Regions from separate parts of the Paenibacillus sp. FSL F4-0243 genome, predicted to be linked through region 3. Evidence: riboswitches for the same ligand, from Rfam matches in the RefSeq annotation. Region 3 holds a riboswitch; each other region holds the start of a gene.

Region 1 (3,120 bases), 550 kb from region 3:
TCCGGTGTCCTGCCGACCATGAGACCGCACAGGAAGACACCCAGAATCGCATACATCAGCATATTGATCAGTCCGACACCTTTACCACCGAAGACATTGTTGAGCATCATCAGTGCAAGAGGCGTAATGCCTCCCAGCGGCGTCAGCGTATCATGCATATTGTTAACACTACCTGTCGTAGCTGCGGTTGTTACTGAAGTAAACAAGGAAGACTGCGGTATGCCGAAGCGCACCTCTTTACCTTCCATACTACCTTGTGAAGATTCAATTCCTAGTGCATTGATCGCCGGATTGCCTTTCGATTCAGCATAGAAGTTTAGGCTTAATAGCAGAACAAACAAGGTCATCATTGCGGTAAAAATTACCCAGCCCTGACGTTTGTTCTTGGCAAACAATCCGTACATATAAGGGAGCGCAGCTGGCAGCATCCACATAGAGAGAATCTCTAGCACGTTCGTAAGTGGATTAGGGTTCTCAAAAGGATGCGATGAATTGGCTCCGAAGAAGCCGCCACCATTGGTGCCCAAATGCTTGATCGATTCCAGAGAAGCTACTGGACCGATAGCAATTTGTTGCGTTTGCCCCTCTAGTGTAGTGACTTCAAGCGATGGTTTGAGTGTTTGCGGCACATGTAGTCCTACCAGTACCAATGAAACCAGCAGAGCTAGAGGAATGAATACACGAATATGTGCTTTAACGAAATCCTCGAAGAAGTTCCCGACTGATTTCCGTCCTGTGATCCCTCTGACAAAGGCAACCGCAACAGAAAATCCGCTCGCTGCAGACGTGAACATCATCATCGTGATGACAGCCATTTGTGAAAAATACGAAAGTCCCGTCTCCCCGCTGTAATGCTGCAGGTTTGTATTAGTCATAAAACTAATCACCGTATTGAACGAAAGCGTCTGTTCCATATCCGCAATTCCATTCGGATTTAGCGGTAAACCCCGCTGCAATCGAAGAAAGATATAGCTGAAAGTAACCAGTACGATATTCGTTAAAACAAAGCTGAGCGCATACTTCTTCCAGGACATACCGTCCCGTTTTTTCAGGCCGATCAGCTTAAAAATTCCTTTTTCCATACCTCCAAACCATCGATCCGTACGGTTCGGTTCATTAGAAAACACATAATATAAATACGTGCCCATCGGCTTAACCAGCAAGATGAGAATTACGATTACAGCAACAATTTGCAAAATGCCCATGAATGCCCCTCCTTAAAATTTCTCCGGATGAATCAATGCATAAACCAGATATATAAACAGCAGTAGGGTAACAGCGATTACTAGAATCACAGCTTATCCCTCCCCGTATCCTCAACTACACCTGCACACCAGCGCATAAATCCATAAAATAACCCGTAAATTACAGCTAACGAAGCCACCATATACAGATCCATCATATCTTCCGCACTCCTTCTTTTATCCTTAATGAGGTGATCTATCTACCAGAAAATCAGCATCACCGCTGTGGGAATAGATTACATAACTCGCGCCAAGTCTTTTATAGACCAATCTAGGATTTATTGAGCTTGTAATTACAAAAATCGGCTGTGTCGTCCAGGTACGGCACATCTGAATGTAACGGCAGCATAACGTAAAGCTGCTCTCGAACAGATATACCCGGCCTACCGGAAACGGCGGGCGAAACCAAGTATTCTGATGGCGGGTATCAACTAGAACGACTTGTTCAATCCCCATCTCTTCGAGTAGGGCCTTCTCAGGCAAGTTGTTGGTCAATCCGGCCATCTTAATGCCTCTGAATTTTAGAAGCTTAATAAAATGTTCGCCTGCCTTCGTTGGCGCACATACCAGTACATATTCATTCTGATCTGTCATCTCTTATTCTCCTCAAATGCTTTGCTTGTAAGATCAGAGCTTGATCACCCTGATCTTGAAAGAAAAGCTACCGCTAATGATGAATATAACGACCTCTTCGTGAGGTTTTCCATAAATGCTTTGCTTAAAAAAGCACAGCAAAAAGCCACAAAGGATTCTCCTCTGTGGCTCGCTAGCGGTCACATTGCACTCATCCTCTCTCCATACGCTTACGAGGTTAGCTGTCGGATTCGGGCGGTGAGAGTCGCCCTACCTGTATAGATGCGAGCTCACTGGCATCTTCTACAGGATTCACCCCATAACCGGCTTCCGACTCTCACATCGTCTGCCGATTGTTGGTTCCCCCGCTTTCCTTATCGGAAATTAAGCGGATCAAATATTCGATTGTTGTTGAAACAGGAGTAATCATACCCTTATGCAGGAAGTATTGTAAAACCTGATTGATGCCAAAATAATGCAAATTAAAAACTATTTTCGCATTGGATAGCGCTTACTTGATATCCAATCTCTCTATATCTCTTGTTTACTCGAGTTTCAATCCATTAGCGAAAAACGGTCATACCATGTGATTTTATTCACCACGATTAGTGAAATCACCAAAAATCGCCTATATAAGAAAGGAAACAAGAAAGCGAGATTAAGCGAGGAAGAAGCCCGATAACTCGCAATAAATACCTATTTGGTTCCCTTTTTCGTCGTAGTAGGCAGGATTTGGTTTAAATTGCGCTCAAAAGAACACTTTCTGTTTTTACAGAAACACCTTGAAAAGAGTATGATTCGGGTTGAATCTATTTCACGAAATACATTCAACGCTGAGTTCCTGCATTTGCAGGGAACGGGGGAACCATCAGGCCACATGGCCTACTTGGGGTGAATCCGAAGGAGACTGTTCAAGTCTCACATAGGTAGGGCGACTCTCACCGTCCGAATCCGACAGCTAACCTCGTAAGCGTAAAGAGAGAGACCCTTGATCCGCCACGCTTTGGCACAGGTGTGTGTATACCTGTATTCCAAAACCGCAGCAGAGGTCCTCCTCTTGCTGCGGTTTTTGCGTTACCTGAATCTATAGGGTGATAGCATGCTGGACGGGGTGAAAGGAATGAAACACTATTATTGGGGAACTCAGCAAGGGCTACTTGAGCCGATAAGTCTAAATTATGTTTGCTTTGGAGCGTTGTGGTTCGAAGAGGATCATCACAGAACTATTGTCGGCTATGCTTTTGGTCAGAAGCAGATTGAATCACTTCGCCATTTCAGCAGCCCATCTACCTGTGAATACTGT
Region 2 (3,120 bases), 1.2 Mb from region 3:
GCATGCGTCAGGTGATCGCTCATTTCCTCCACACGCTCCTCATGGTGATCAATGCCGAGCACCTCGTAGCCCATTTCCATCAGCTCAAGTGCAAGGCTTGAGCCAAAGCGGCCTAAACCGATTACTACAAATTGCTGTGCTTTCATTTCGGATTAACTCCTATCCAATAATTATTTTACCTTCTGGGTGCTTATACAATGGTTTACCCTGTTTAGGTCCAAGCGCATACACTAATGTTAATGGACCTAACCGACCTGCAAACATGGTCAGACAGATCAGAATCTTGCCGAAGATAGACAGTTCAGGTGTCAGCCCCATGGTTAGTCCCACCGTGGCAAAAGCTGAGGTCGTCTCAAATAATATCGCTAAGAAATTACTATCCTCTGTTGTGGACAGTAACATCGACACCGTGAGGACCAATAGCAAAGCGAGTAATGTTAACGTCAACGCTTTATAGATACGCTCCTGCGCCAATCGGTAACGGAACAGTACAACATCTTCACGTCCGCGCAGCATCGCGATTACTGCACCAATCATAATCGTAAAGGTTGTAGTCTTGACCCCGCCACCTGTTGATCCTGGAGATGCACCAATAAACATAAGAATAACCATAAAGAACTGTGAGGCTTGCCGCAGTCCGGCAATATCCACCGTATTGGCGCCAGCGGTTCGGGGCGATACCGACTGAAAGAATGCCGATAATATTTTTCCGCCGAAATTTAAATTCCCCAGTGTGCGCTGATTCGTAAATTCAAATATAAAAATAACTAAAGCGCCGATAAGAATAAGCCCTGCAGTGGTGGAGAGTACAACTTTGCTATGCAAAGATAATTTACGTTTGACACGAAACTCCACCAGATCCGACATGACAATAAAACCAATACCGCCAGAGACAATCAGAAACATCACCACGATGTTCACTAGCGGGTCATATACATAATCGGTTAAACTCCGGAAATCCCCGAAAATATCAAATCCAGCATTATTAAACATAGACACCGCATGAAATATTCCAAAATAAACGGCCTTGCCCAGTGGCATATCAAACGCCCAGCGTAAGGACAGAAGCACCGCTGCACAGCCTTCGATGACCAAAGAATAAATAAGTACTCTCCGGATCAGTCGAACAATCCCCTCCATAGAGCCTTGGTTCATTGCTTCCTGAAGGATCAGTCTATCCCGCAAGGAAATTTTGCGTTTCATCATCATGGCAAATAAGGTCGCCATTGTCATAAACCCTAAGCCACCAACCTGGATAAGCACCATAATTACGGTTTTCCCAAAAATGGTGAATGTCGTCCCGGTGTCCAGCACCACAAGTCCTGTCACACAGGTGGCCGATGTTGCAGTAAACAACGCATCAATAAAACTAACAGCATTCCCGCTGGTACTCGAAATGGGAAGCATTAGCAGCAAGGCTCCAATCAGAATGATCGATGCAAAACCAAGCACCATAATCTGAGGCGGAGAGAGCTTCAGGAACTTTGATTCAGAAACCCTGCGAAACTGTGAAGCCACTACGCTCACCCTCTTATCAAAATTTAAAGAATTCCAACAAAAAAAGCACTGGAAAACCAATGCTACCCTTGGTTCCTGCAGTAAATTAGCCTACGAGGTTAGCTGACGGATTCGGACTGTGCAGGCTGCCCTATTCGTTCCTAGAACGAAATTCACCCCTGATGAATAAAGATAACGCCTATGGCGTATACTCATCTTTTCATTACTTCTTATGGTTCCCCCGTTTTCACCTGAAATTCGGCTATATACAATTGCATACAAATTATATATGTTATTTCGATAAATCACAAAGACACTATTAATGGTGATTCATATGAAAAATGCGGTTTGGAGAGGATGTACCACTAAGAGTGCCTTTTCTCATCACTTTTCCGTGTTTTCCCTGCAATTGCATCGATTTTCATGAAAAATGAAGAAATAATCACCTTAAATTCATGGTATATATTCAGCTACCTATTCTATAATATCTCTATTACCCATAAAAAGAATATACGATGATTTTTGTAACTATCATGGCACTAATACTATAATGGAACATAACATTGTCAGTTTACAAGGAGGCGTTACATGAATCCCGTTGGCCAGCCCTTACAGCAACGTGCCCTCTCCAAGAGGCTCATCATCTCGGGCATTATCGGTCTTATTCTATTTATTATGTTTCAGATTGCTCCCTCGGTGCTAAATAGCCCTGCCGGGGAAGATACTACTGTCATCAGCAAGGCGGAAGCCCGCGACAAAGCCATATCATTCGCAGAACAAAAGCTGAACTACACCAAAGCACCAACTGATCAGTGGAATGTACTGTACGATACGGACTCTTCCTTTTATGGTTATATGTCCCGCGAGAAGCTTTTGGAGGACTATACAAAAAAGAAATTGGATCAACGATATCCTTTTGACATTTTCCGTGTAACACTTAGTCCTTCAGCGGAACAAGAGCCACTAATCTCCGTTGACCTCAATATGTATACTGGTGCAGTTGTCGCTTTCACACAAGGAGCAGAAGGATCAGGTACCGGATTACCAAACAATGTATCCACCAGTGCAAAAGAAGAGGACAAGGGTACTACCTTATCACTTGCACAAAAAGAAAATCTTGCCCGTCCCTGGCTTCAGGAATGGGATGTAAATCCCGCCAAGCTGCAAATTGAATCGAATACGGGAAACTACGGGCTCGTGTATACAGATCGTTCCGTTCAGATCGGCGAATCCTTATTACACTATTATTTCGATTTCACTGGCGAACAGGTATCCAGCTTTAAAGCAGGATTCACCGCTCCAGCCTGGCATACCTCCTATGTAAAGGACCAGACCTCTCTCGCGGAAAAGTTTACTTTATTCGGCTATGGTTTGCCTACTTTAGCTTTAGGAATTCTGGCACTCATCTACAGCATACTTAGAAGAGAACATACCTCCTTTAAGCGTGGAATATTCCTAAGCTCAGCTTATTTTGTAATCATGATGATCAGCACCTATAATATGCTCCCTGAATCCTCAGGCGAAGGACTCGAGGCTCAGATAACTTCCGTCATAATGTTCATCATTTATGCCTTATATAGCCTCCTAATGTCCTCCCTGCTCTATTTTTCTTTAGTTGGAGGG
Region 3 (3,120 bases):
AAGAAGAGGTTTCGCTCCTCTTCTTTTGGTTAAAGAATGTATAAGTGATGAGCGGTTGCTCTGCGATCAACGAAATGATCATCTGGCGTTCCTTAACGGTTATCATCACTATAGCTTATCAAAGAATAATTTGCAAAAGCTTCAGCCTAGTTTAACTCCGGCTTCACAGGTCCAATCACATAAACGGTACGTGATTTACGACCGAAATTACGCACATGGCTCAGTGAATCGTAATAGACATCTACTTTATTGCCTTTAATGGCACCGCCAGTATCTTCTGCTCGGCGGAATCCAAGCCCCTCGATATATACCCACCAGCCAATAGGAATTACATTCGGGTCTACCGCAATTGTACGACCTTCCGTTACGCGTGTTCCGGAAGCAGTTTTGTTACCAATACCTGGCTCTTCTGATGAATAAGCTGTCATGGAGACGTTCTTAATCATCTTCTTGTACTCAAAGTCTACGCCAGCCTTGCTTGTGACATTATTAGTCTTGGCGCTAACCTTAGCCGTTTTTGAAGTGGTGTTTGATTTGGAAGTTGTTGTAGTCTTAGCTACAGCCGGCTTAGGAAGTGCTTTGGTACCAACGGCAATAATCTTATCTTTCGTTACCGTTTGTACTTCCTTACCAATCATGCGCATAGAGGCCAGTTCTCCGTCTTGGTAGATCTTCTCAATATGCTGAATCATGACGCCTGGTTTGCCTGCCTGTGCCACTCTAACTGTTCCCACAGTAAGGGAGGGGTCTGCTGTCTTGATGACTCTGAAGGGTAAGTTAGTTGTTCGCTGTACGGTCTGTTTGTTGATGCGAACAATCTTAACCTCCATGTTTGCAGAAATGGTGGTGTCTAACGAAGGGAAAATCTTATCATGACCTTCTAGGGTAATGCCCATTTTCTCAATTGCTTTACCAATTGTGTCCTCGGTCGTATATAACGTTTTTGTTGCTCCATCCGCAGTAAGACTAATTTTCTGCGCACGATTGATAACGACACGGTCACCGTCTTTTATTTCATCACTCAGACCTAAAGATAGTTCATCATGCGGCTGCAGCGAAATTTGCTCTTTCTCCAACACATCACCAAGAAGCGCTTCCCGCGTTTCAAGCGTCTGTGTTTGCCCGTCTATTACTAAAAATAATTGTTTGTTACTTTGACCGTGTACGTACAGCAGAATAAGTAGCGCGATAGCGACTGAAATCACGCCTGCAAGTAAAAGTACGCGAGTATTTACTTGCTCCCACCGTAATGCGAAAGACCTGCTGGATGACTGCGAATCATGGGATACTTCTGGTTGGAATACGCCCATTCTCTCCATCCTCCTTACATAGCCCCGTCGTCAATTGTATATCATGAGGACTGAATTCCTTTGACGAAACTATTTGAGATTGTCACAGGACACGCACGTAATAACTTAGCGTCTCCTGCTCATGGATCGCCTGCTCGGCACAGCTACTCCCACCCCTGTTATATAACAGTATGTGGGCAACATTCTATTTATTCAAAAATAAAAAAGCCTAAAAAGAGTTCAACTGAGGACTCTTTCGTGGCTTCTCCAATATCAGAATAGAGAATGCTTGTGCACGAGGTTGCCTCTCTTACTTGCGCTTACGGGGTTAGCTGTCGGGTTCGGACGAAAGAGAGACGCCCTATTTCAGGTCACCCGCTCATGGCGGTTGCCCTTAAATTCACCCCAAAGACCACGTGAAGAAATCAAATACTGTCCTACGGCACGTCTAAACCGTATTTAAAATACAGGCATGCGGTAGGTCAATATTGGTTCCCCCGTTCTCCATACGGAGACTCAGCGAGACGATCCATGAATCAATGGCTGTCACTATAACACAGCTCACATCACTGAAAAGATGATATCCTGTTTTGATGCATGTTGTAAAGGACGATTCAACCACGTTTACGCAAAAATATGGTTAAAATATTGTAATATTCAGCCGTTTTTATATTAAAAAAGTTTAATATATCGGCCATTCTCTATTTTTCGCCTGTTTTGCTCCCGTTTTCACTCAATCCCAAATCGTTCCAGTGCGTTCGCATACGTTATTTTAGCCAATTCTTCCCATGTTAACCCTTTAATTTCAGCTGCTGCCTCTGCTACAAGCTTCACATGAGCGCTCTCATTTCGCTTCCCGCGGAAGGGGTGTGGAGTCAAATATGGAGCATCGGTTTCGATCAATAATCGGTCTAGTGGTGTCTGCGCAAGCACTTCTTTTGGCACTCTTGCATTTTTGAACGTAATGGGTCCTCCAAAGGATAAATGAAAACCAAGATTCAAGCACATTTTAGCTGTTTCCCAGCTTCCTGAGAACGAGTGCATCACGCCTCCAACCTCATTTGCTTTTTCCTCCCGTAAAATCCGTACAACATCCTCATGTGCATCACGATCATGAATACAAATCGGCATATTTAATTCACGGGCTAGTCCAATTTGCTTGCGAAAAACTTCATGTTGCACATCCTTGGGAGAAGTATCCCAGTAATAATCCAATCCGATTTCACCAATAGCCACTACTTTTTTATGACTGCATAGAGAAGCGATCCAATCGAGATCTCCTTCTTTCATATCAATCGCATCCTGAGGATGCCAACCCACTGCCGCATAAATATAATCATAAGATTCCGCCAGCTTTATCGTTGAGGGAATCGTCTCCCGATTAAATCCGATATTAATCATCTTGCTAACTCCTGCTTCTACAGCACGAGCGATAACTTCTTCGCGATCCTCGTCGAATTGAGGTGCATCCAGATGCGTATGTGTGTCAAACAGAAACATTTTAACCCTCACTCCTTGTTCTTTTTTAGATATATAACAATATAAGTTTCACGCTATCCGTGATATCTTATTTTTCTACTCTTCTTGTCAAAAATCCCATATTTTCTTGTATTATTTTGCAAAAATCTCTGCAATAGAAGCAGGCAATCGCGTAAGCGCATTTCTTAACTTATCCTGAGGAAAATAAAGATGATATCTTCCACGGTGAATGCCGCTAATAGAACGCACAATATCCGACACCTCTGAAATTTCCCGCAGATGATCATGCCGATCAAGCAGCAGAATTTGTTTATTGTCAAAAGCTTCTCCCGGACGGAACACATCATAGGGC
Region 4 (3,120 bases), 1.1 Mb from region 3:
GAAGAACTGGCCGTTCCTATTCGATGAAGGGCATAAGCCGAAGCCAGCTTTCTATCAAATTATCACCTCTGCCACGAAATCATAGAGTGGGCAAGCTGCTCAAATAATGAACTGTGAACCCGTCCTTATATCGATTAAGGGTGGGTTATTTATACGTTGATAGATTAGTAGAATAGATCTCAAAGGGCGGATTAAAGTGAACGTGACAATTAGAAGGATTCTGGAAGATTTAATAGGAGCCATGGAACAGATAGATGGGACTGTGGATACTCTTAAGCCGGGGAATCCGGAAATGGTGATTACAGGGATGGTTACGGCATTTTGCGCTACGCAATATGTTGTGGAACGAACGATTGCTATGAACGCCAATTTGTTGATCACACATGAAGGTGTGTTTTACAGTCATCATGAGACGAACAAGTGGTTAGAGGATGACCCTGTATATCGCGCGAAACGGAGTTTGATTGAGCGTTCTGAACTGGCTATATTTCGTTATCATGATTATTGGCATCGGCATCAACCGGATGGGATCATGGTGGGCTTGCTACGAGAGCTTGAATGGTCAGCCTATGTGGTTGAGCAGCAATCCACTGCTACAATCCTATCGATTCCAGCTATGACGGTAAGTGAAGCGGCGCAGTATATAAAAAGAAAGCTAGGTATCTCCTATTTACGTGCTGCCGGAGACGTATACCAGATATGCAGACATGTGGGGATATTAGTAGGTTACAGAGGAGGTGGGACGATGGCTATTCCTCTTTTTAATCAGCACAATCTTGATTTAATTATTGCTGGCGAGGGCCCCGAATGGGAAACTCCAGAATATGTGAGGGATGCTGTCCACCAAGGCAGATCAAAAGCGCTGATTATGTTAGGTCATGCGGAAAGTGAAGCTCCAGGAATGAAATATTTAGCTGAAGTTCTGGCACAGAAATACCCAATGATTCCTACTTATTTTATTGCTGAACAACCGGTCTATCAGCTGGTTTAATTCGTATAAACCGAAATGAAGAATAAATTTGCATATTATGGAGAAAATGATTGGAAACCAGGTCACTGAGAAAGGAGTGTTTCAATGGAAATTCCTTTGGAGGCTGATGAAGTGTTAAGTCGTATCAAAAAGCTTCAAACCGATGGAAGCTCGATCAGCAAAAAACAAGTGAAGCAAAGCGATCCTGATCTTATGAGAAGTGCGCTGTTCTTTTTTCCGAGCTGGGAGCATGCATTGAAAAACGCCGATCTGTTGTAGCCATATGATTGTATAACGAAGCCGAGTGGTTCAGGGATTGATCTCTGATGGCCGCTCGGCTTTTTTTAGATATATTGAGTAAACAAGAGCAAAAGAAAGAGAAAACGAAGTGTATGCTCAATATGAAATGAAAAGCATGGCTTTCAACATTATTTTGCCCACGGCTCAACTTTACAAGAAACCTTACACGGAGTATGATTCATCACATAACTGACAATTACATAAGAAGTCCGCTTAATTTCCGTTAAGGAAAGCGGGGGAACCAACAACTGGGAACCAGTGTAACAATCGGTACTAGTTATGGGGTGAATCCTGTTCCAGGTGCATAAATGCATCCATGCAGGTAGGGCAACTCTCACTGCCCGAATCCGACAGCTAACCTCGTAAGCGTATGGAGAGAGGATGAATGGCGTATTTGATGATGAATAGCCACAGAGAATCCCTCTGTGGTTTTTTGCTGCGTTAAAAAGCAGATATAGTTGTAGAACCTATCTATGAAAGAGGTGTTAACTTTGCCTATTGCTAAACTGAATGGAACTTCGCTCTATTACGAAATCAATGGAACAGGGGCTCCGGTTGTGTTTATCCATGGACATGGATTAACACATAGTATGTTCAAGCCACAATTGGAGTATTTTTCTGATAAATATAAAGTGATTCTGTGTGATTTACGGGGGAATGGCAAATCAGGTGAATTACTGCAGGCCCCAAACGAGATTATTGAAACCCAATGTCTAGATATAATTATGCTATTGAATGATTTGGGTATTCGTGAGGCTGTTTTTGTTGGGAGTGCCTATGGGGGGCTCGTCGTTCAGCATATTGCGAAACAATATCCAGAGCGAGTAAAAGCGATTGTTGTCGCGGATAGCTTTTGTAGAAGTCAGGCGTCAACGATAATCGGTAAAATCCAGCTTATGGCTGCTTATTGTAGCTGGTTAATGTATTACGCTCCAAGTGAGCTTGTACTGCCTTCGATTCGTATGATGTACCGGGAACGCTGGAATCTGGCTTATAACGAGATTAGAAGAGGACTTCTCGATAAACGTCCACGGGAATTGTATCGGCAAAGGCTGGCTACGAGCCATGTGGATTACACTAGATGCTTAAAGTCTTTTAAGCGTCCCGCCTTATGTATTGTAGGTGACTTTAGTGAATTTGGAGTTAATTGTATGAAGGATATGGTGTCTCAGCTGCCACATGCTCAGTTAGTGATTATCCCTAACGCATTAGATCCTAGTAATCTGTGTCAGCCGGAGAAATTTAATGCTATACTTCAGCGGTTTTTGGAGAAACAGCAGGAAACTCAGCAGATTAGTTAATCTTAATGGTAAGTGAGAAATGAGAGGCGTCCCATAGCCGGGGAGTATGTACTGGCTACGGGGCGTTCTTCTGTATGTCTGTATTTTGTACAATGCTGTCTACTGATGTAAGATTAAAGTTATTCGATACTAACTATCTAAAGGAGCTGAGTCATGATGTCTCAAGCCGAAACCATAAAATTGACCTCATTATCTTCAAAAGGGGGCTGCGGCTGCAAAATCGGTCCCGCCGATCTCATGCAGGTTATTCGCAGTCTACCACCAACCGTTCCTAATCCGGATCTACTTGTGGGTCTGGATACCAGTGATGACGCTGGGGTATATCGATTAAGTGATGATCTGGCGTTAGTGCAAACTGTTGATTTTTTCACGCCGATCGTGGACGACCCTTATTCCTTTGGGCAAATTGCAGCAGCTAATGCGTTAAGTGATATTTATGCTATGGGCGGTAAGCCGCTTACGGTGCTTAATATTGTGGCCTTCCCTATTTCTGTTCTGGACAAAAGCATTCTCGGTGACATTTTGCGCGGTGCAGCAGATAAAGTGCAG

What was found. Region 3 has a riboswitch for cyclic di-AMP ahead of NSS87_RS00190 (3D domain-containing protein). Riboswitches for the same ligand answer to the same signal wherever they lie in the genome.
Region 1: linked by a shared signal. The riboswitch ahead of NSS87_RS02670 (hypothetical protein) and the one ahead of NSS87_RS00190 (3D domain-containing protein) in region 3 are both predicted to bind cyclic di-AMP.
Region 2: linked by a shared signal. The riboswitch ahead of NSS87_RS25880 (TrkH family potassium uptake protein) and the one ahead of NSS87_RS00190 (3D domain-containing protein) in region 3 are both predicted to bind cyclic di-AMP.
Region 4: linked by a shared signal. The riboswitch ahead of NSS87_RS26330 (alpha/beta hydrolase) and the one ahead of NSS87_RS00190 (3D domain-containing protein) in region 3 are both predicted to bind cyclic di-AMP.

What each region holds. Positions count from the first base shown of each region.
Region 1 is NZ_CP150151.1:595,803-598,922, reverse strand. Features, by position in the region: gene kdpA (potassium-transporting ATPase subunit KdpA) at 1-1,205, opposite strand, end outside; gene NSS87_RS02670 (hypothetical protein) at 1,428-1,838, opposite strand; cyclic di-AMP (ydaO/yuaA leader) riboswitch at 2,029-2,218, opposite strand; cyclic di-AMP (ydaO/yuaA leader) riboswitch at 2,639-2,804, shown strand; gene NSS87_RS02665 (hypothetical protein) at 2,938-3,120, shown strand, end outside.
Region 2 is NZ_CP150151.1:5,826,422-5,829,541, forward strand. Features, by position in the region: gene NSS87_RS25875 (TrkA family potassium uptake protein) at 1-146, opposite strand, end outside; gene NSS87_RS25880 (TrkH family potassium uptake protein) at 160-1,455, opposite strand; cyclic di-AMP (ydaO/yuaA leader) riboswitch at 1,592-1,771, opposite strand; gene NSS87_RS25885 (CPBP family intramembrane glutamic endopeptidase) at 2,086-3,120, shown strand, end outside.
Region 3 is NZ_CP150151.1:40,924-44,043, reverse strand. Features, by position in the region: gene NSS87_RS00190 (3D domain-containing protein) at 147-1,310, opposite strand; cyclic di-AMP (ydaO/yuaA leader) riboswitch at 1,592-1,821, opposite strand; gene NSS87_RS00185 (TatD family hydrolase) at 2,019-2,789, opposite strand; gene NSS87_RS00180 (HD domain-containing protein) at 2,901-3,120, opposite strand, start outside.
Region 4 is NZ_CP150151.1:5,938,207-5,941,326, reverse strand. Features, by position in the region: gene NSS87_RS26345 (endo-1,4-beta-xylanase) at 1-85, shown strand, start outside; gene NSS87_RS26340 (Nif3-like dinuclear metal center hexameric protein) at 197-991, shown strand; gene NSS87_RS26335 (hypothetical protein) at 1,076-1,249, shown strand; cyclic di-AMP (ydaO/yuaA leader) riboswitch at 1,471-1,655, shown strand; gene NSS87_RS26330 (alpha/beta hydrolase) at 1,762-2,571, shown strand; gene selD (selenide, water dikinase SelD) at 2,728-3,120, shown strand, end outside.